Linked DNA regions of Bradyrhizobium diazoefficiens. The protein of the gene in region 2 interacts with the protein of the main gene of each other region in a pairwise test. Links are inferred from orthologs where the notes say so. Each region holds a gene or a part of one and is shown on either strand. Other genes may lie near its edges. The genes, in order: dnaE, dnaQ and JJB99_RS04335.

The links.
Region 1: the proteins of dnaQ (region 2) and dnaE interact in binary tests that used the Escherichia coli proteins (3 or more experiments, as listed by UniProt). The link is inferred for Bradyrhizobium diazoefficiens from one-to-one orthologs.
Region 3: the proteins of dnaQ (region 2) and JJB99_RS04335 interact in binary tests that used the Escherichia coli proteins (3 or more experiments, as listed by UniProt). The link is inferred for Bradyrhizobium diazoefficiens from one-to-one orthologs.

Annotation. Positions count from the first base shown.
Region 1 is NZ_CP067100.1:3,875,229-3,882,284, reverse strand. The notes cover bases 1,638-5,729. They hold dnaE (DNA polymerase III subunit alpha), read right to left. Parts: upstream 5,342-5,729; coding sequence 1,838-5,341; downstream 1,638-1,837. In the rest of the region: JJB99_RS18385 (caspase family protein), read right to left, coding at 1-1,577; JJB99_RS18375 (outer membrane protein), read right to left, coding at 5,810-6,529; JJB99_RS18370 (DUF3551 domain-containing protein), read left to right, coding at 6,783-7,056. UniProt on the Escherichia coli protein: DNA polymerase III is a complex, multichain enzyme responsible for most of the replicative synthesis in bacteria. This DNA polymerase also exhibits 3' to 5' exonuclease activity. The alpha chain is the DNA polymerase catalytic subunit.
Region 2 is NZ_CP067100.1:300,873-306,757, forward strand. The notes cover bases 1,548-4,468. They hold dnaQ (DNA polymerase III subunit epsilon), read right to left. Parts: upstream 3,406-4,468; coding sequence 2,689-3,405; downstream 1,548-2,688. Other genes in these bases: JJB99_RS01380 (Tim44/TimA family putative adaptor protein), read right to left, coding at 1,548-1,770; secB (protein-export chaperone SecB), read left to right, coding at 2,190-2,678; coaE (dephospho-CoA kinase), read right to left, coding at 3,446-4,045; JJB99_RS01400 (Maf family nucleotide pyrophosphatase), read right to left, coding at 4,081-4,468. Outside these bases: mltA (murein transglycosylase A), read right to left, coding at 1-1,097; more of JJB99_RS01380, read right to left, coding at 1,075-1,547; more of JJB99_RS01400, read right to left, coding at 4,469-4,689; JJB99_RS01405 (pyruvate, water dikinase regulatory protein), read right to left, coding at 4,697-5,536. UniProt on the Escherichia coli protein: DNA polymerase III is a complex, multichain enzyme responsible for most of the replicative synthesis in bacteria. The epsilon subunit contain the editing function and is a proofreading 3'-5' exonuclease.
Region 3 is NZ_CP067100.1:924,373-930,286, forward strand. The notes cover bases 1,114-4,063. They hold JJB99_RS04335 (DNA polymerase III subunit gamma/tau), read left to right. Parts: upstream 1,114-1,644; coding sequence 1,645-3,483; downstream 3,484-4,063. Other genes in these bases: JJB99_RS04325 (transporter substrate-binding domain-containing protein), read right to left, coding at 1,114-1,271; JJB99_RS04340 (YbaB/EbfC family nucleoid-associated protein), read left to right, coding at 3,507-3,827; recR (recombination mediator RecR), read left to right, coding at 3,829-4,063. Also shown: JJB99_RS04320 (amino acid ABC transporter permease), read right to left, coding at 1-202; more of JJB99_RS04325, read right to left, coding at 426-1,113; more of recR, read left to right, coding at 4,064-4,431; JJB99_RS04350 (hypothetical protein), read left to right, coding at 4,459-4,896; JJB99_RS04355 (AmpG family muropeptide MFS transporter), read right to left, coding at 5,022-5,914. UniProt on the Escherichia coli protein: Part of the beta sliding clamp loading complex, which hydrolyzes ATP to load the beta clamp onto primed DNA to form the DNA replication pre-initiation complex.

The DNA.
Region 1 (7,056 bases), 3.6 Mb from region 2 along the record:
GTCTGGATCGTCATCGCCTGCTGCTTGACGGCGGCGGGCACCGGCGTCAGCGCGCCGGCGCGGCCAGCTCCATTCGCCGCGACGACCGTGGCGGCGGCGATATTCCCGGCCGGCGGCGGGGCCGGTGCCTGGTTGATCACGGTATTGATGACGGTGGTGTTGTGGATGTTGTTGAAGATGATGTTGTTCGGCGGCGGTGCGACATAGACCGGCGGGCTGTAGAACGCCGGGATCGGCACGAACACCGGCTGCGGCAGCACGAACAGCCCGACCACGGGCAGCGGCGGCGGCAATACGACAAAGTCCGGCGGCGGCGGCGGGCAGAAATAGACCGGCGGCGGCGGCGGCGGCACGAAGTCGAACACGGGATCGCTGAAATACAGCACGGGACGATCGACGTAGACGATCTCCTCCGGTGGCGGGGGCGGCACGTCATAGTCCATCATCGCGAACGTCGGCGGCGGCTCGAGCGGCGCCGTCAGGATCGCAAGACGTCGTCGTGCATCGCCCGCATGCGGCCCGCGCGGATAACGGCGCAGATAGGACCAGTAGGCATCCGGCGTGTCGGCGCGATAGGTCCGCCGCCAGGTGATCGCCTCACGGCGCGCCGCCACAATCGCCATCACGCGCTTCGCAAGTGGATCGCCGGGATAGGCCGCGAGAAACTCCTCGTAGGCCGGCAGCGTGTCGCGCGCGAGCGCGGCGGCATAGGCGTCCTGCACGCCGAGATCGCGGATCGGCTTGGCGCGGATCGCCGCGACCTGGTCGGGCGCGGCCGCCGGCGGCGGCGCGTCGGGCCCGCGCTCGAAGAATGAGAACTGCGCCGATATCTTCTGCTCGTCCCACGGTACCTGCGCCCCCTTGGAGGCCTCGTTGACGCGCAGGCGGACGCGGTCGAACACCTCCGGCAGCGACAGCCCGCCGGTGCGGATCATCTCGGCGAGCGATTGTGCATAGATGCCATAGGGCCCCGGCTCTTCGGGCGCGACCGTACCCGGCGCTGCGTTGAAGGCGATCAGCATGTTCGGATCGGGCTCGACCAGAGCGAGCCCGCTCGCGATCGGCTGCTGGCCGCCCTCGATGAAGGGCTGCGCGCGCGCTGCGTCGAGCACGATGATGTTGGCCTTGAGCGGGATGGCGGCAAGCTGGCGGGCATAGTCGCTGATGCGCAGCGCCTCGGTCGGGATGTCGGTGTCGCGGCTGATGTTGGTATCGACCGGGATGAAATAGTTCTCGCCGGCCAGCTGCACGCCATAGCCGGACAGATAGATCATCGCGACGGTGCCGGGTCCGGAAGCCTGCGCCTTCTGGATGAAGTCGCGAAAGCTCTTGCGCAGCGTGTCACCGTCGAGATCGCGGGCGCCGACGACGTCGAAGCCCGCCGCCTGCAGCGTCTGCGCAATCAAGCCGGCATCGTTCGCGGTGGTCGCCAAAGGCGACTTGGCGTAAGCGCCGTTGCCGACCACGAGCGCGATGCGCTTTTCCTGCTGCTGCGCACGCGCCTGATCCGGCGCGCCCGCGGCAAGAACCACGATCGGCAGGAGAAGGCAGATGAAGATCTTGAGCGTCCCACGCATGGCTTGTGCCCGCTTTGTCGTTGAGGTGCCAGCGCGCATCAGACACGCAGCCAGCTGAATGGCAATTGAACGAAAGCCCTGAATGACGAAAAGGCTTGGCTAAGGAAGAGCTTGGATTGAGGCGATGCCATGGCCGGCTTTCCGGCCGGCGTCAGCTCCATGTCAGCCTCGTACCGGCAAAACAGCCGCCGCTGCCCCTCTCCAATTTGCGCAGGGTCGCCGCGCCTCGGGGCCTGCAAAGAACCCGGCAGAAGATGACGTTACAGCTGCTGCACGTCCACGACGCCAGCGACCGCCTTGATGGCACCGGCGATCTGCGGCGAGACCTTGAAGCGCCCGGGCAGCTTCATCTCGACCTCGGTCTCGAGATCGAGCATCATCACCAGCGAGACCTCGCCGTCGCCATTGGAGCGCGGCGCGAGGCCGGGGCTGCCGACTTTCGGCGCGGCACCATTGGTGGCCGCCATCTCGGGGCCGGCGAGCCGCTTGGCAATCGAGTCCAGCGGTTTGGTGTCGCGCAGGAAGATGCGCAGGCCCTTCTGCGTCTTGGCGGCGGCATCGTCGAGCGGCTCGGCATGCAGCACGCGGGCGCGGACGTCTTCGCCCTGCAGCTCGGCACCGAGCTGCAGCAGCACGGCCGCGCCCGGCTCCAGCACGTCGCGGTATTGCGCCAGGCCTTCCGAGAACAGCACCGCCTCGAAGTGGCCCGTGGGATCGGAGAGCCCCATGATGCCCATTTTGTTGCCGGTCTTGGTGCGGCGCTCCATGCGCGACACCACGGTGGCGGCGACCTTGCCAGCTGTGGCGCCGGTCTTCACCGCACGCGAGAACTCGGCCCAGCTCTGCACCCGCAGGCGCTTCAGCACGGTGGCGTAGTCGTCGAGTGGATGGCCCGACAGGAAGAAGCCGATCGCGTCGTATTCGCGGCGGAGCTTTTCGGCCGGCAGCCATGGCTCGATCTGCGGCAGCATGATGGTCGGCGCATCGGCCGAGCTGCCGAACATGTCGTTCTGGCCGATGGTCGCGGCTTCGTGCGCGCGCTGGCAGGCGGCGAGGATCGCATCCGCGCCGGCGAAGACGCGCGCGCGGTTCGGCTCCAGCGTGTCGAAGGCGCCGGCCGCAGCTAAGCTCTCGATGATGCGCTTGTTGATCGCGCGCGGCGACACCCGCGCGGCGAAGTCGGCGAGCGAGGTGAACAGCCCCCGCTTGGTGCGCTCCTCGATGATCTGCTCGATCGCCTGAATGCCGACGCCCTTGAGCGCGGCGAGCGCGTAATAGATGACCTTGTCGCCGACCTCGAAGGTCGCCCCCGAGCGGTTGATGTTCGGCGGCTCGACCTTGATGCCGAGGCGCTGCGCCTCGGAGCGGAATTCGGAGAGCTTGTCGGTGTTGTTCAGATCGAGCGTCATCGACGCCGCGATGAACTCGACCGGGTAATGCGCCTTCATGTAGGCGGTGTGGTAGGACACCAGCGCATAGGCCGCCGCGTGGCTCTTGTTGAAGCCGTAGTCGGCGAACTTCGCCAGCAATTCGAAGATGGTCTCGGCCTGGCCCTTCGGCACGCCGTTCTTGACCGCACCGGCGACGAAGATCTCGCGCTGCTTCTCCATCTCGGCGCGGATCTTCTTGCCCATGGCGCGGCGCAAGAGGTCGGCGTCGCCGAGCGAATAGCCCGACATCACCTGCGCGATCTGCATCACCTGTTCCTGGTAGATGATGACGCCGAAGGTCTCCTTCAGGATCGGCTCCAGCACGGGGTGCAGATATTCCGGCTCCTCGTCGCCGTGCTTGCGCGCACAATAGGTCGGGATGTTCGCCATCGGACCCGGGCGATACAGCGCGACCAGCGCGATGATGTCCTCGAAGCGGTCGGGACGCATGTCGACCAATGCGCGCCGCATGCCCTGGCTTTCAACCTGGAACACGCCAACCACCTCGCCGCGTGCCAGCATCTGGTAGCTTTCGGCATCGTCGATCGGCAGCGTGGCGAGATCGACATCGATGCCGCGCGGCTTGAGCAGTTTGCACGCGACGTCGAGCACGGTCAGCGTCTTCAGGCCGAGGAAGTCGAACTTGACGAGGCCCGCCGGCTCCACCCATTTCATGTTGAACTGGGTCACCGGCATGTCGGATTTGGGATCGCGGTAGAGCGGCACCAGCTCGCTTAGCGGGCGATCGCCGATCACGATGCCGGCGGCATGGGTCGAGGCGTGCCGGGTCAGGCCTTCGAGGCGCTGTGCGATGTCGAAGGCGCGCGCGACCACCGGGTCTTCGTCACGGAACGCCTGAAGCTTCGGCTCGCTCTCGATCGCAGCCGCCAGCGTCACCGGCGCGGCCGGATTCTGCGGCACGAGTTTGGTCAGCTTGTCGACCTGGCCGTAGGGCATCTGCAGCACCCGGCCGACGTCGCGCAGCACGCCGCGCGCCTGCAGCGTGCCGAACGTGATGATCTGCGCGACCTGGTCGCGGCCGTAGCGCTGCTGCACGTAACTGATCACCTCGCCGCGGCGGTCCTGGCAGAAGTCGATGTCGAAGTCCGGCATCGAGACGCGTTCGGGATTGAGGAAGCGCTCGAACAGCAGGCCGAACTTGATCGGGTCGAGGTCGGTGATGGTCAGCGCCCAGGCGACCAGCGAGCCGGCGCCGGAGCCGCGGCCCGGCCCGACCGGGATTCCTTGCGACTTCGCCCATTTGATGAAGTCGGACACGATTAGGAAGTAGCCCGCATATTTCATGCGGGTAATGACGTCGAGCTCGAAAGCCAGCCGCTTGGCGTAGGTTTCCTCCGTCGTGCCCTGCGACAGGCCGTGCACGCGCAGGCGGTTGGCGAGCCCCTCCTCTGCCTGCCGCTTCAGCTCGGCCGCCTCGACCGCGGCCGCATCGGAGCTGCCGGCCGCGCCGACGGTGAAGAACGGCAGGATCGGCTTGCGCGTCATCGGGCGGAACGAGCAGCGCTCGGCGATCTCGACCGTGGAAGCCAGCGCCTCCGGAATGTCGGCGAACAGCACCGCCATCTCGGCGCGGGTCTTGAAGCGGTGATCGGGGGTGAGCTGCACGCGATCGGTCTCGGCGATCAGCCGGCCGCCGGCGATGCATAAGAGCGCATCATGGGCCTCGTAATCATCGGTCGAGGCGAAATACGGCTCGTTGGTCGCGACCAGCGGCAGGCCTTTTGCGTAGGCGATGTCGATCAGCCCGCTCTCGATGCGCCGCTCCTTGTCGATATTGTGGCGCTGCAATTCGATGTAGAACCGGTCGCCGAACAGCCCGGCCAGACGCTCGCAGCGCGCGGCGGCGAGTTCGGCATAGCCGCCGGCCAGCGCCAGCGAGATCGGTCCGTCGGGGCCGCCGGTGAGCGCGATCAGGCCTTCGGTCTCGTTCTCGAGCCAATCGAATTTGATGAACGGCGCATGGCTGTCCGGCGATTCGAGGAACGCGCGCGAGTTCAGCCGCATCAGGCTGCGATAGCCGCGCTCCTGCGCCGCCAGCAGCACCACGCGCGAGGGGCCCATCGCATTGCGCGCGGTCGGATCCTGGTCGCCGAAATCGATCGCGAGCTCGCAGCCGACGATCGGCTGGATGCCGGAGCCCGCCATCTTGTCGGAGAATTCCAGCGCGCCGAACAGATTGTCGGTGTCGGTCAGCGCTAAGGCCGGCTGGTGGTCTTTCTTCGCGAGCTCGGCGAGCTTGGCGATCTTGATCGAGCCCTTGAGCAGCGAATAGGCCGAGTGAACGTGAAGGTGGACAAATCCGGCGCTCGGCATGGTCGCGTGACGGCCTCTTGCAGATGAGATGGGGCGGTCGTCCGCACCGGAGGCATCCTGCACTCGCCCGGCCGACTCGCCCCACAATGGTGGGGGCTCGCCGCGTCAGAGTCCACGCCGCAGCCGCCAATCGGCGGCCTCATCCCGCTTTTCCCCAACGCGGCGCCAAAGGGGGACTAGAGGGGCACGGCTGACTACAGCTGTGGAATCACCTGCGCCCAGATCGCGATCATCCCGACGAACAGCGTGATCGACGCCAGTGCGGCGGCTTCTTCCACGAAAATCCTGAACATGGTCTCGCTCCCTTGCTAGAACGTATGAAGAACATTGTTCTCATTTCGTTCTCAGGAGTCAAGCCATCTGAACCATCCCGCGAGAGAATGGTTAGCTAGCTGAATTCGAACAATAAAAAAGCCCCGGCGCGAGGCCGGGGCTTTTCGACGACCGCTCCTTATGGGGCGATCAGTCTCAGTACCTGCCGATCATCGGGCCGCCGAACTTGTAGTTCAGGCGGACGAGACCCATGTCGACGTCCTGCTTGATGTGGTCGACGGCACCACTGGCGAAGGTGACGTCCTTGCCGCCCAGGAAGATGTGGTTGTACTCGACGCCAACCGACCAGTTCGGCGCGAAGCCCACTTCGAGGCCGGCACCGACCGTGCCGCCCCAACGGGTCGCGCTCGCCGAGTCGAAGCTCGCCCCAGCGGCGGTGAAGACGTCATACTTGCTGCCGACAACCGCCGCGCCGCCCTTCACATAAGCGAGCACGTTGTTCCAGGCGTAGCCGACCTGGCCGGTGATCAGACCGAACGAGTCGATCTTGGTGCGATTGCGGAAGCCGGTCACAGCACTGATGTTGTCGCCCGTGAAGTCGGCCCAGTTGCCCTGGCCTTCCACGCCGAACACCCACTGGCCGGACTGCATGCGATAACCGACCTGACCACCGACGGTGCCGCCGGTCGCATCGTGCGAACCTTCCGGACCGAAGCCGACGAGATCCCAACTGGTGTGCGACGAGGCGCCGCCGCCGTTGATACCGATGTAGAAGCCGCTCCAATCGTAGACCGCGGCGATCGCCGCCGGCGGAGCCTTGGTGTAGGGCCGCGCCGCGAGGTCAGCAGCCACAGCCGGCGCAGCCGCACTGAGCGCGACGAAGCTCACAGCAGCAAGCAACAAATTCTTGTTCATTTGATTCCCGTTCCAGTTTCTTCAGTAGGCCCCCGGGCCGTGGTGTCGTCTTAGCAGTGATCGACGGAATTGCTGTAACCTCGACGCAACAGTCAGGGCCAAAGGCCCCTGCTGCGTTAACGGATGTTTAGCAGCGCGCGCCAGAAACCCTTTGAAACAAGAGTTTTCTGCAGTTCCAATGTCTTCTGCACGAGATACAGTGCGTGGGCGCGCAACAACGTCGCGCGCACATTCGCGTGATTGGAGAACCGAAATGCGTGGACGAATCGCCCTCCCAATTGTCGCCACATTTTCGCTCGCTCTCGCCACATTCGCGCTCGGCGCAAGCACGCCCGCGCGCGCCTTCGGCACCAATCATGCGTTCTGCCTGACGGGCGATGAATGGCCGGGACTGAGCAATTGCAGGTTCGACAGTTACACGCAGTGTCAAGCGAGCGCATCGGGTCGCGCGCTGACTTGCATCGCTAATCCGTACTTTGCAGGCCAAAGCGATGACCCCTACGTCTATCAAAATCGCCCGCGCGTGT
Region 2 (5,885 bases):
CCCTCGATGAAGAACGGCGTGCCGTAGACATGCAGCGACTTGTCGACCGCGATCGAGCGGCCGGCCGTCAGCGGGATGCCTTGCGCGCCGACCGCCTCGTCCTTGTCGGAGAGATTGACCTCGCGGAAGAAGATGTAGGAGCGGTTCTGGCGCCGCAGCTCCCTGGCGCCGTCAGGGTTCTGCGCCATCCACTCCCTGATCTTCTGCATCGACATCTCTTCCTTCGGAATGATGCCGCGCTCGATCAGGATGCGACCGACGGCGGTGTAGGGATAGCCGTTATAGGCATCGTAGTTGAGCCGGACCGTGCCGCCGTCATCGAACTTGATCCGCGCCGAACCCTGGATCTGGGCGAACAACAGATCGGTCGGATCCTTCAGCCAGGCGATCTCCAGTCCGCGGCCGGCAATCTTGCCGTCCTCGATCTCTCCGCGGTCGTAATAGGGCACGAGCTTGCGGCGGCCGATCTTGCGGTACACCGGGCCCTTGTTGGGCAGGCTGACCGAATCCTGCTTGTAGCCGCGCACGAACAGGTTCGACGGACGGCGATAGACCGGCACGTTGTAGACGTCGGTCTGCGTGCGCGATCCCTCCAGCACCGGCTCGTAATAGCCGGTAACGAAACCGTCGGGCTCGCCCAGGCGCGAGATGCGCAGCGGCGCGAAATTCTGCTCGAAGAACGCCTTTGCCTTCGCGTCATCGCTGAGCTCGAGCGATTTGGCGACCTTGCACGGCTCGCTCAGCGAGCCGCCGAGCGCCTTCGGCTCAGGCGCGCCCGCCTGCGCATTGATCGACCGGCAACTGGCGCGGAACGTCCTGTAGGCGGCGAGATGATCGTCGTCGCTCCAGCCCTTCACGTCGGCCCACGTCAACGGCAGATATTGCGCACCGGGAATCTCGAACGGCAGCGGAAGCTGGGGATAGGGCAAGGCCCGCGCAGGAGTGGCGGCCATTTGCGGGAGATGATGGTGATGGCTGCGATAGTGGCGCCGCGCCGCCTCGGCGCCGAGCGAAAACGACGACAGCACGACGACACCTGCGCAAAGCGCCGTCGCGCTGGTCTTCAGAAAGGTCTTAATTCGCGCTTCCGGTGCCAACCAGCTTCCAGTTCGGATCGCGAGAGGTGATGTCGCGGGCGAAAGTCCAGATGTCGGTGATGTCGGCGACCGTGTCGGCGCTGCCGTCGACGATGGTGCCGGTCTTGTCGCGGGTCGCCGAGATCATCTGCGAGACGAAGCGCACGGTGAGCTGGGCGGTACGGTCGCGCAACTCGGCGCCGACGAGCTCGGCCTTGTCGATCGAGACGAAGCGCGTCTCGGTCTTCTGCTCGTTCTTCTCGCGCTCCTTGATCGCGGCATCGAAGCTCTCATAGACCTCCGACGACAAGAGGTCGCGCAGGGCGCGGCGATCGCCATTGGCAAAGGCCAGCACGATCATCTCATAGGCGCCGCGGGCACCCGAGATGAAATGGCGCGGGTCGAAGGTGGAATCCCTCTCGGCGATGGCATCGAGACCCTGGGCCAGCGCGGTGCCCGGTTCAGTCAGGCCCTTCCAGCGATCAGAAGGCGGGGCCGGCTCGGCCGCCGGCGCCAGTGGCGCCTGGTCGATCACCTTGCCCGGCATGGTCACGACGTTCTTGTCCTGGGCGCCCTGGAGCGCGTTGCGGTCGAACGGCGGCCGCTCGTTGCCCGTGCGCTGCCCCAGCACGCTGCGCAGCCTCAGAAAGATAAAGACCGCCAGCGCCAGGAAGATGATGGTGTAGATGTCCACGTCGTATTCGCTTTCTGGTCTTCGCTAGAACTAGAAGGAGCGTCCCGAAGGACCGTCGCCGGGAAAATCGATCCGGCCAGTAGACCGTTCCATATGGGAACGGCAAGTCCACATCACCATTTTGGGTCCGCGTCAGGTCCGTGGGATGTAGGCACGAAATCTTGCCCGGCCAATGGCGCCTTTTGGCACAGCGGAGAGTGTAGCGCGTTTTATGCTTAAGGGGAAACCCGATCGTGCCCGGAAATCGCGCGTCTTCAATCGTTTAAGGCGCAATTTCGCCGGAAGGCCGGGTCGAACGTCACAGTTGTGGGCGCGGGCCGGATGCCCCATCCGGGACCGTTCGTCCTTGTGGAACGAGGCGGCCCTATGTTAGCCAACCGCCGCGAAATTCAGCCCCAATCGGGTAAGGAGAGACTTTCATGACCAACGGTAACGGCACCCCTCCCGAGGCGGCCCAGGCTCCCCAGCTCAACGTGCTGGCGCAATATACCAAGGACCTCTCGTTCGAAAATCCGAACGCCCCTGGCTCGCTCCAGTCCCAGGGCCAGCAGCCGCAGATCAACATCCAGATCAACGTCAGCGCCAACAACCTCAGCGAACACGAGTACGAGGTGACGCTGTCGGTCGAGGGCAAGGCCGAGACCGCCGGCAAGGTGATGTTCTCGTTCGAGCTCGCCTATGCCGGCGTGTTCCGCATCGTCAACGTGCCGCAGGAGAACCTGCATCCGCTGGTCATGATCGAATGCCCGCGGCTGCTGTTCCCGTTCGCCCGCGAGATCATCGCGACCGCGGTGCGCGACGGCGGGTTCCCGCCGCTGATGCTGGATCCGGTCGACTTCGTCGGCCTCTACCGCCAGAACATGGAGCGGCAAATGGCCGCCCAGGGCGCTCAGCCCGGCCAGGCTTAACCCTGCGAGCCTAGCCGGCCGCAATGGCTGGTGGAGCGGCGAGGTACTCGTTCCAGATCGCCTTGTCGCCGAGCGTTGCGATAAAGGCCTTGTGGGCCTCGCGCTCGGCCTCCGAAATCCGCGGCGCAAGCGGCACCAGCCGCTGCCGCCGCGGTGCATCGCCAGTCGCGCTGACTCTAATCGCTTCGCCTTCCGAAGCCAGCAACAGCTGCGACTGCCGCGCGCCGACCAGATCGACATAGACTTCGGCCAGCAGTTCGGCATCGAGCAGCGCGCCGTGCTTGGTGCGGTGCGAGTTGTCGATCGCATAGCGCGAGCAGAGATCGTCGAGCCGGTTCGACACGCCGGGATGCTTGCGCCGCGCCAGCAGCAGCGTGTCGACCAGCCGCTCGCGCGGGATCGCGGCGCGCTTGATGCGGTCGAGCTCGGCATTGATGAAGCTGATGTCGAACGAGGCGTTGTGGATCACCAGCGGCGCATCGCCGATGAATTCCAGAAACGCGTCGGCGACCTCGTGGAACAGCGGCTTGGTCGAGAGAAATTCGGCCGACAGCCCATGCACCGCGAAGGCTTCCGCTGGCATGTCCCGCTCGGGGTTGATGTAGACGTGATACGTCTGTCCGGTCGGCATGCGGTTGAAGATCTCGACGCAGCCGATTTCGACCAGGCGATCGCCGCGGAGCGGATCGAGGCCGGTGGTTTCGGTGTCGAGAACGATTTCACGCATGATTGAGGGCGCCGTGCAAGAAGCCTTGTAAGTCGGCGAATCAGGCTCGCCGCTGCGGCATCTTAACGACCTCGGCCAGGATGTGCGCGATTTGCGCGCGCACCGGTTCAAGTCCGTGCGAGGTATCCACCACGAAATCGGCGCGCTTGCGTTTCTCGGCGTCCGGCGTCTGCTTGGCGATGATGGCGTCGAGCTTGGCCTCGTCCATCGTGCCCCGCGCCAGCACCCGCTCACGCTGAAGTTCCGGCGATGTCGAGACCACGACGACGGCGTCGACGCGCTTTTCGCCGCCGGTCTCGAACAGCAGCGGGATGTCCAACACCACGACCGGCGCCCCGGCCGCTTCCGCGTCGGCGAAGAATTTTTGCCGGGAGGCGCCGAGCATCGGGTGAACGATCTGCTCGAGTTGCTTGATCGCGGCGGAATCGTGCACCACGCGTGTCGACAGCTTCGACCGATCGACCTTGCCGTTCACGGTGGTGCCGGGGAAGGCGGCCTCGATCGCCGGAGCGGCCTCGCCTTCATAGAGCTGATGGACCGCGGCATCGGCGTCGTAGACGGGCACGCCGGCCTCCGCGAACAGTTTCGCGGTGGTGGATTTGCCCATCCCGATCGAGCCGGTCAGTCCAAGGATCCGCATCAGCGCCAAGCCAACTTGCAAGCCATATTGATTGTCTACACTGCAATTAGATGCTCGTTCCTCAGGAACGCAAGCAGCGGCAGTAGTGGCAGGCCGAGAATGGTGAAATGGTCGCCCTCGATGCGCTCGAACAGGTGAATGCCGAGACCTTCGAGCTGGTAGGCACCGACGCTGGTCGTGACGGCCTCGCCGGCAGCGTCGAGATAGGCCGAAAGCTCAGCCTCCGTCATTTTCCGCATGGTCATGCGGGCCACCGAGACGTCCTCGAAAACGATCTTGCCATCACGTGCCACGGCGACAGCGGAATTCAGCTCATGGCTGTTGCCGGCGAGATCACGCAGCTGCGCCAGCGCCTCAGTGTGGCCGGCGGGCTTGTTGAAGAGACGATTCCCGAGCGCCAGCGTCTGGTCGGCGCCGATCACATAGCTTCCGGCATGATTGAGTGAAACCGCCTTCGCCTTCTCACGCGCCAGCAGCAGGCCGATCTCGCGCGGGTTCGACAGCTTGGACGCAGCCTGAACGCCGCGCTCGTCGATGTCGGCCGTGACCGCCTTGAATTCAAGCCCGGCATTGGCCAGCAGCATCTTTCTCGCACTGCTTTGCGAGGCCAGGATCAACGCAGTCTTGCCGAGCCACAGACCCATCGCGAAACTATTCCGACGGCCGGTTGCGCTGGCGATCGCTGTAGAGCTTCATGATCGCCGCGGCGGTTTCCTCGATCGAGCGCCGCGTGACGTCCAGCAGCGGCCAATCATGCTTGGCGCTCAGCTTGCGCGCAAACGCGACCTCCTCGGTGACCGACTGCCTGTCGGTGTAGGTGTCGCTGCCGGAATCGGCGCCCATCGAGAGCAGACGGTTCTGGCGGATCTGGATCAGGCGTTCCGGCGTGGCATGCAGGCTCACCACCAGCGGCCGCGTCAGCGTTTCCAGTTGCGCCGGCACCGGAATGCCGGGAACCAACGGCACGTTGGCGGTGCGGATGCCGCGATTGGCGAGATAAATCGACGTCGGCGTCTTCGATGTGCGGGACACGCCGACCAGCACCACGTCGGCCTCCTCGAGCCCTTCGACATGCTGGCCGTCGTCATGGATCATCGTGTAGTTCAGTGCGTCGATGCGCTTGAAATATTCCGCATTAAGGACGTGCTGGGCGCCGACGCGGCCCGTGGTCGCAGCGCCAAGATAGGCCTCGAACAGCTGCATCACCGGGCCGATGATCGACAGGCTCGGAACATTGATCGCCTTGCACTTGTCCTCGAGCCTGGAGACCAGATCCTTCTCCAGCAAAGTGAACAGCACGATGCCCGGCGCTTCCTCGATCTCGTCGAGCACGCGATCGAGCTGCTTCTGGCTGCGCACCAACGGATAGACATGCTCGACCGGGGTCACATTGGCGTACTGCGCGGCAACGGCGCGCGCGACGGTGATCAGCGTCTCGCCGGTGGAGTCGGACACGAGGTGCAGATGGAAATAATTGTTCGAGGTCGGCACAAAAACTCTTTGTATGAGGACGGTGTGGTTTGTGGATTTCTGTGGACCTTAACCCCTCGGAAAGGGATGTGCGACACCAGGGACGGGACAAGTGCCGATTTTCTTCACACCAGTGCCCATCAGAACAAGTCCGGCGCCGTGCCGAGGGGCAAACGGGATTGCGCGGACAACCGCCTTGATAAGCTGCCGATAGAAACCTGCAAGCCCTTGAAGCTGACGGACTTATCGCAGCCGGCATGGGCTGGCGGGGATATGTTGAAGGATGTGAACAAGCGCGCGTGAAGTGGCGGACTGCATTGCATGAGTCCAATCCACGGTCACTCAGACTCAAACCTTTAAGAATCTAAGA
Region 3 (5,914 bases), 620 kb from region 2 along the record:
TCGGCGTGCAGCGGAACGCCTCGATGAAGGTGAGGGCGAGGAGGCGCACCGCCTTGAAGCGCGACAGGCTGCCGAACGCGCCGAACAGGCCGAAGACGAGGCCGAGCACCACGATGACCACGGTGAAGCCGACGGTGACGCCGAGCCCGTTAAGGAAGAGCCAGCGATAGCTCCAGAGAATGCCGAAGTCCCACTGATACATACTCTTTCGGACCTCAGTCGCGTAATGGCTTGGAAAGTTCGAGCCGCGCGCTCGCTGCACCTCTCCCGCTTGCGGGAGAGGTCGGCGCGAAGCGCCGGGTGAGGGCTCTCTCCTCTTGGGGAATCTCCCTAGAGGAGACACCCTCACCCCAGCCCTCTCCCGCAAGCGGGAGAGGGAGTGGAGCGGCGCGCGCGGATCGAGACTGCCCCAAGTTTGCGATACCTTACAGCGAAACGCCCGGCGGAATGTCTGCTTCCGTCACGCCCACCAGCTCCATGTTGGTGATGATCGCATTGCGGATGAAGCCGAGGCCCTTGTTGAAGTCGATCCAGGTGTTGACGTAGTCGCGGAACGTCTTGTCGGTCTCGCGGCGGAAGCCGGCGTTCGACGTCGTCGCGAAGATCGGCGTCGGCAGCACGAACTGGCCGAGCGACGGGTTCTTCTTCAGCACGGTCAGCGACAGCATGGTGATCAGGCACTGCGCGTCGACGCGGCCGGTCTGCAGCGCGGCGGTGGCATCGTCGGCGGTCTTCAGCCGCGAGATCTGCGCCTTCGGCGTCAGGCGGCTGACGACCTGGTCGTGCGAGGAGCCCTGGTCGACCGCGATCTTGATGTCGGGCGAGTTCAGCTCGGCCCAGCTTTTCGGCTTGAAGTCCTTCTTGCAGAGAATGCCAAAGGCGTTGTTGAACACCGGCACCGAGAAATCGACCACCAGCGCGCGCTTCGGCGTCGGGTTGAGCCCGAAGAAGATATCAATCTTGTTGGACTGCAGGTCGAGTACCGAATTGCCCCAGGTGGTTTCGGTGATCTCGAGCTCGGCCTCCATGTCGTCGGCGAGCCCCTTGGCGATATCGATGTAGAAGCCTTTCCACTGGCCGCTGGAAAGATCCTTCATGTAATAGGGCGCGCCGCCGCCGACCGCGCCGATCCGCATCTTCTTGGTGCGGCGGATGCGGGCGAAGGTTGACTCGTTGGGATCGGCCGTCTGGGCCACGGCCGGAGAGGCGAGCGCGGCCGCGGTCATCGCGCCAAGTCCGACAATCGATGCGACATCACGACGTGTAACCATTGGGATCAATCGCTTTTCTGGTTGGATGGAGTTCCAGCAGCGTTCTTAGCAAGGCGGTCCCATCAGCGAAAGCACAGCCTATCGGCTGGGCAGACCCGGATTTGCCCGGATGCTGGGCAAACCCCGACGGCTTGAGCCGATACTCGCTTGCTTTCCCGCTCTTTTGGCCCCAAATAGGGACCGGGAGATTGGCGGTGGACGAGCCACTCGCCAACCGGGTCAGGTCCGGAAGGAAGCAGCCCTAACGAGGTCCGGATCGGGTCGCTCGTCAGTCTCCTACCTGTTTTTCCGAGCGAATTGCGCCGGCGGGCCTCCGCCAGCGCGCTCCTTTCCGCAAAAGCCGGCCGAGAGACATTCCATTGCGGATCGACCGATGACTGAAGCTGGCGCCCCTCCCAACTCTGATAGCGCCGGCCAGGCAACGCCCTACCGGGTTCTGGCGCGCAAATATCGCCCCTCCTCTTTTGACGATCTGATCGGCCAGGAGGCCGTGGTCCGCACCGTCTCCAATGCGTTCGAGACCGGACGGATTCCGCAGGCCTGGATTCTCACGGGTGTCCGCGGTGTCGGCAAGACCACCACGGCGCGCATCCTGGCCCGTGCGCTCAACTACGAGATGCCGGATGGTTCGGTGAAGGGGCCGACCATTCACATGCCGACCTTGGGCGTGCATTGCCAGGCCATCATGGAAAGCCGGCACATGGACGTGCTGGAGATGGACGCGGCCTCGCACACTGGCGTTGACGACGTCCGCCAGATCAATGACAGCGTGCGCTATGCTCCCGCCAGCGCCCGCTACAAGGTCTACATCATCGACGAAGTCCACATGTTGTCGACGGCGGCGTTCAACGCCTTCCTGAAGACGCTGGAGGAGCCGCCCGAGCACGCCAAGTTCGTGTTCGCGACGACCGAGATCCGCAAAGTTCCGGTCACCGTGCTGTCGCGCTGCCAGCGCTTCGACCTGCGCCGCGTCGACGCGGATGTGCTGATGAAGCACCTCGCCAATATCGCTGCGAAGGAAAGCGTCGAGATCGAGCCGGAAGCGCTCGGCATCATCGCGCGTGCCGCGGAAGGCTCCGTGCGCGACTCTCTGTCGCTGCTGGACCAGGCGATCGCGCATGCGGCCGGTGCCGTGAAGGCCGATGCGGTCAGGCAGATGCTGGGCCTCGCCGACCGCACCCGCGTCATCGACCTCTTCGATTCGCTGGCGCGCGGCGACATTGCTGCCGCGTTCAAGGAGTTCCGCGACCAGTATGACGTCGGGGCCGATCCGATCGTCGTGCTCTCGGATCTCGCCGAATTCGTCAATTTCGTCACCCGCGTCAAGATCGTGCCGGCGACCGCCGATAACGTCGCCTATGGCGAGACCGAGCGCGTGCGCGCGCGGGATTTTGCCGCGAAGATCTCGATGCGCGTGCTGTCGCGGATGTGGCAGATGCTGCTCAAGGGCATCACCGAGGTGCAAGCCGCGACGCGTCCCGCCGCAGCCGCCGAGATGGTGCTGGTGCGCATCGCCTATGTCGCTGATCTCCCGACGCCAGATGAAGCGATTCGGATGCTGGAGCAGAACGGCGGCGGCTCGCCGGTCGTGAGCGGCGGCAGCGCCGCGCGCGCCAGCGGTCCGTCCGCACCGGCGGCCTCCGCGGCGCCGGTTGCGTCTGCCGCGCCTGTTCGCATGCCGACCTCGTCACCGACTGCGTTCGGCGGCGGCGGCGCCCGGCCGCAGATGGCGGCGCCCGCGCCGGATCCGCAAAGTGCGGCACCGCAGCTGCGCATCACCAGCTTCACCCAGCTCGTCGCGCTCGCCGGGCAGAAGCGCGATCTCATGACCAAGGGCGCACTCGAAGGCGACATGCGCCTCGTCCGGTTCGAGGAGGGCCGGCTGGAGGTGGCGCTCGAGCCGAACGCCTCCAAGACCATGATCTCGGAGCTCGCCAAGAAATTCGAGCTCTGGACCGGCCGCCGCTGGACGGTGATCGTCTCCAACGAGCAGGGCCAGCCGACGCTGCGTTCGGTGAACCAGGCGGCGAAGCAGGAGCATGCACGCACCGCCGAGGCCGATCCGCGCGTGCAGGAGGTGCTGTCGCGCTTCCCGGGATCGAAGGTCGTCGAGGTCCGCAGGCTTGCCCCCGAGACGCCGGAATCCAATATTAACGCGGACTATGGCAGTGACGATCCGCCCGACGGTTCCGATACCGACGACGATCTCTGAGCCAGTTTTGAGGACAAGCACCCATGGCTGATTTTCTCGGCATGATGAAGCAGGCGGCGCAGCTGCAATCCAAGATGCAGGAGATGCAGGAGCAGCTCGCCAACGTCGAAGTCGAGGGCATCTCGGGCGGCGGTCTCGTCGCCGTGCGTATGACCGCGAAGATGGACGTGAAGGGCGTGAAGATCGATCCCTCGCTGATGAAGGCCGAAGAGCGCGAGGTGCTGGAAGATCTGCTCGTTACCGCCTTGAGCGATGCCCGCCGCAAGGCGGAGGCGGCGATGCAGGAGAAGATGCAGTCGCTCACCGGCGGGCTCGGCCTGCCGCCGGGGCTGTTCGGCCAGTAAGATGGGCGCGGTTGCAGGTCCTGAAATTGAGCGGCTGGTCCAGCTTCTGGCGCGGCTGCCGGGCCTCGGTCCGCGTTCGGCGCGGCGCGCGGCGCTGCATCTGATCAAGAAGCGCGAAGCGCTGATGATGCCCCTGTCCTCGGCCTTGCAGGTCGCGCTCGACAAGGTCGAGGTCTGCAAGACCTGCGGCAACATCGACACGCAAAATCCCTGCACCGTCTGCACCGATCCGAGGCGCGATCCCTCTATCATCGTCGTCGTCGCCGATGTCGCCGATCTCTGGGCGCTGGAGCGGGCCAACGCGACCCAGGGTCGCTATCACGTGCTGGGTGCGACCTTGTCGCCGCTCGACGGCGTCGGCCCGCAGGACCTCACCATCGATGCGCTGGTGGCGCGCGCGCATGCGGCCGAGGTGCACGAGATCATTCTGGCGCTGAATGCGACCGTCGACGGCCAGACCACGGCGCACTACATCACCGACCTGCTTCAGGACGCCAACGTAAAAGTAACCCGACTCGCGCACGGTGTGCCCGTCGGCGGCGAGCTTGATTATCTCGATGAAGGTACGCTATCGGCCGCCATGCGGCAGCGGACGCTGTTCTAGCCATCCAGACTTTACGGAACGGACGACATGACGAAACTTTTCGCCACACGATTGGCTTTGGTCGCGACGATGATAACGCTGGTGACCCCGGCCGTCTCCGCGCAACGGGACGACGAGGCGCCGCCGGCGCCCAAGCCCGGCAAGCCGATCAACAATGGCGACGTGCTTTCGGGCGAGCTGAATGCACTGAAAGTGCGTGACGTCAAGAACGGTGGCAAGCGGATCGCGACCTATCAGATCACCTCCGAGCCGCGCCGCCTGCCGGCGCCGAACGGGCTGTGCAATCTCGAGACCGGCCCTGAGACCTTCCAGCTCGTCACCTCCAGCGACGCGCAGGCCGCACAGCTGAAATCGTTCGTCGGCAAGGCGATCTCGGTCAAGGTCGATGAGGTCGCCTGCGCCAGCGATCCCGGCCAGATGAGCGAGGCCGTGGTGACGAAATGGAGTTTGATCAGGAAGCAGTAGGAGGCGCGACGGCTCTCTCGGCCGTCATTGCGGGGAGCCCTTGCGACGAAGCAATCCCAACTATTTCCGCAGCGGCAGTCTGGATTGCTTCGCTTCGCGCGCAATGACGAGGAGAGAGGCGAGTCCTACACCCTCACCGGCCCCAGCGTCTCAAAATGCCTGCGCTTCTGCAGCCACGCCAGCAGCACCAGGCTTGGGATTGCCACCAGCACGCAGATCACGAAGAACAGCGGCCAGCCGGTCGTATCCGCTACGAAGCCGGCACCCGACGACAGATACGTCCGCCCGACCGCCGCAAGCGCGGTGAGCAGCGCATATTGCGTCGCCGTGTGCAGCGGGTTCTGGCAGAGCGCCGAAAGATAGGCGACGAAGATCACGGTGCCGATGGCGCTGGTGAAATTCTCGGCGCAGATGGCGAGCGCCAGCGCCCACTGGTTGGTGCCGACCACGGCGAGCCAGGAGAAGGTCAAATTGGCCAGCGCCTGCACCACGCCGCCGATCCAGAGCGATGCGGCGAGCGAGTAGCGCCGCGCGACAAATCCGCCGGCGAAGCCGCCGATCAGCGTTGCGGCGAGGCCAACGCCTTTCACGATCGCTGCGTAGTCGTTGCGGGAAAAGCCAAGGTCGATCACGAACGGTGCCGTCATCGTGCCGGAGAAAGCATCGGTGAACTTGAACAGCACGACGAAGGCGAGCGCGGCAGCTGCGTCCTTGCGCGACAGGAATTCCGAGAAGGCGCCGATCGCGGCGTGCAGCACGCGCGTGAACGCAGTCTCCGTTTGCGTCGCGGCTTCCGCCCGGACCGATTGCTCGGGCTCGGTTGCGGTCAGCGCCGTGATCGTCCCGATCAGCACCATCGCCGCCATCACCACATAGCCCCACATCCAGGCCGACGCACGCGGGATGCCGGTGCCCTCGAAGCCCGAGACGATGAACAGTGCGCCTGCGGTCGAGACCAGCATGCCGATGCGGTAGGCCGCGACATAAGCCGCCATGCCGGCGGCCTGCTCGCTCTCGG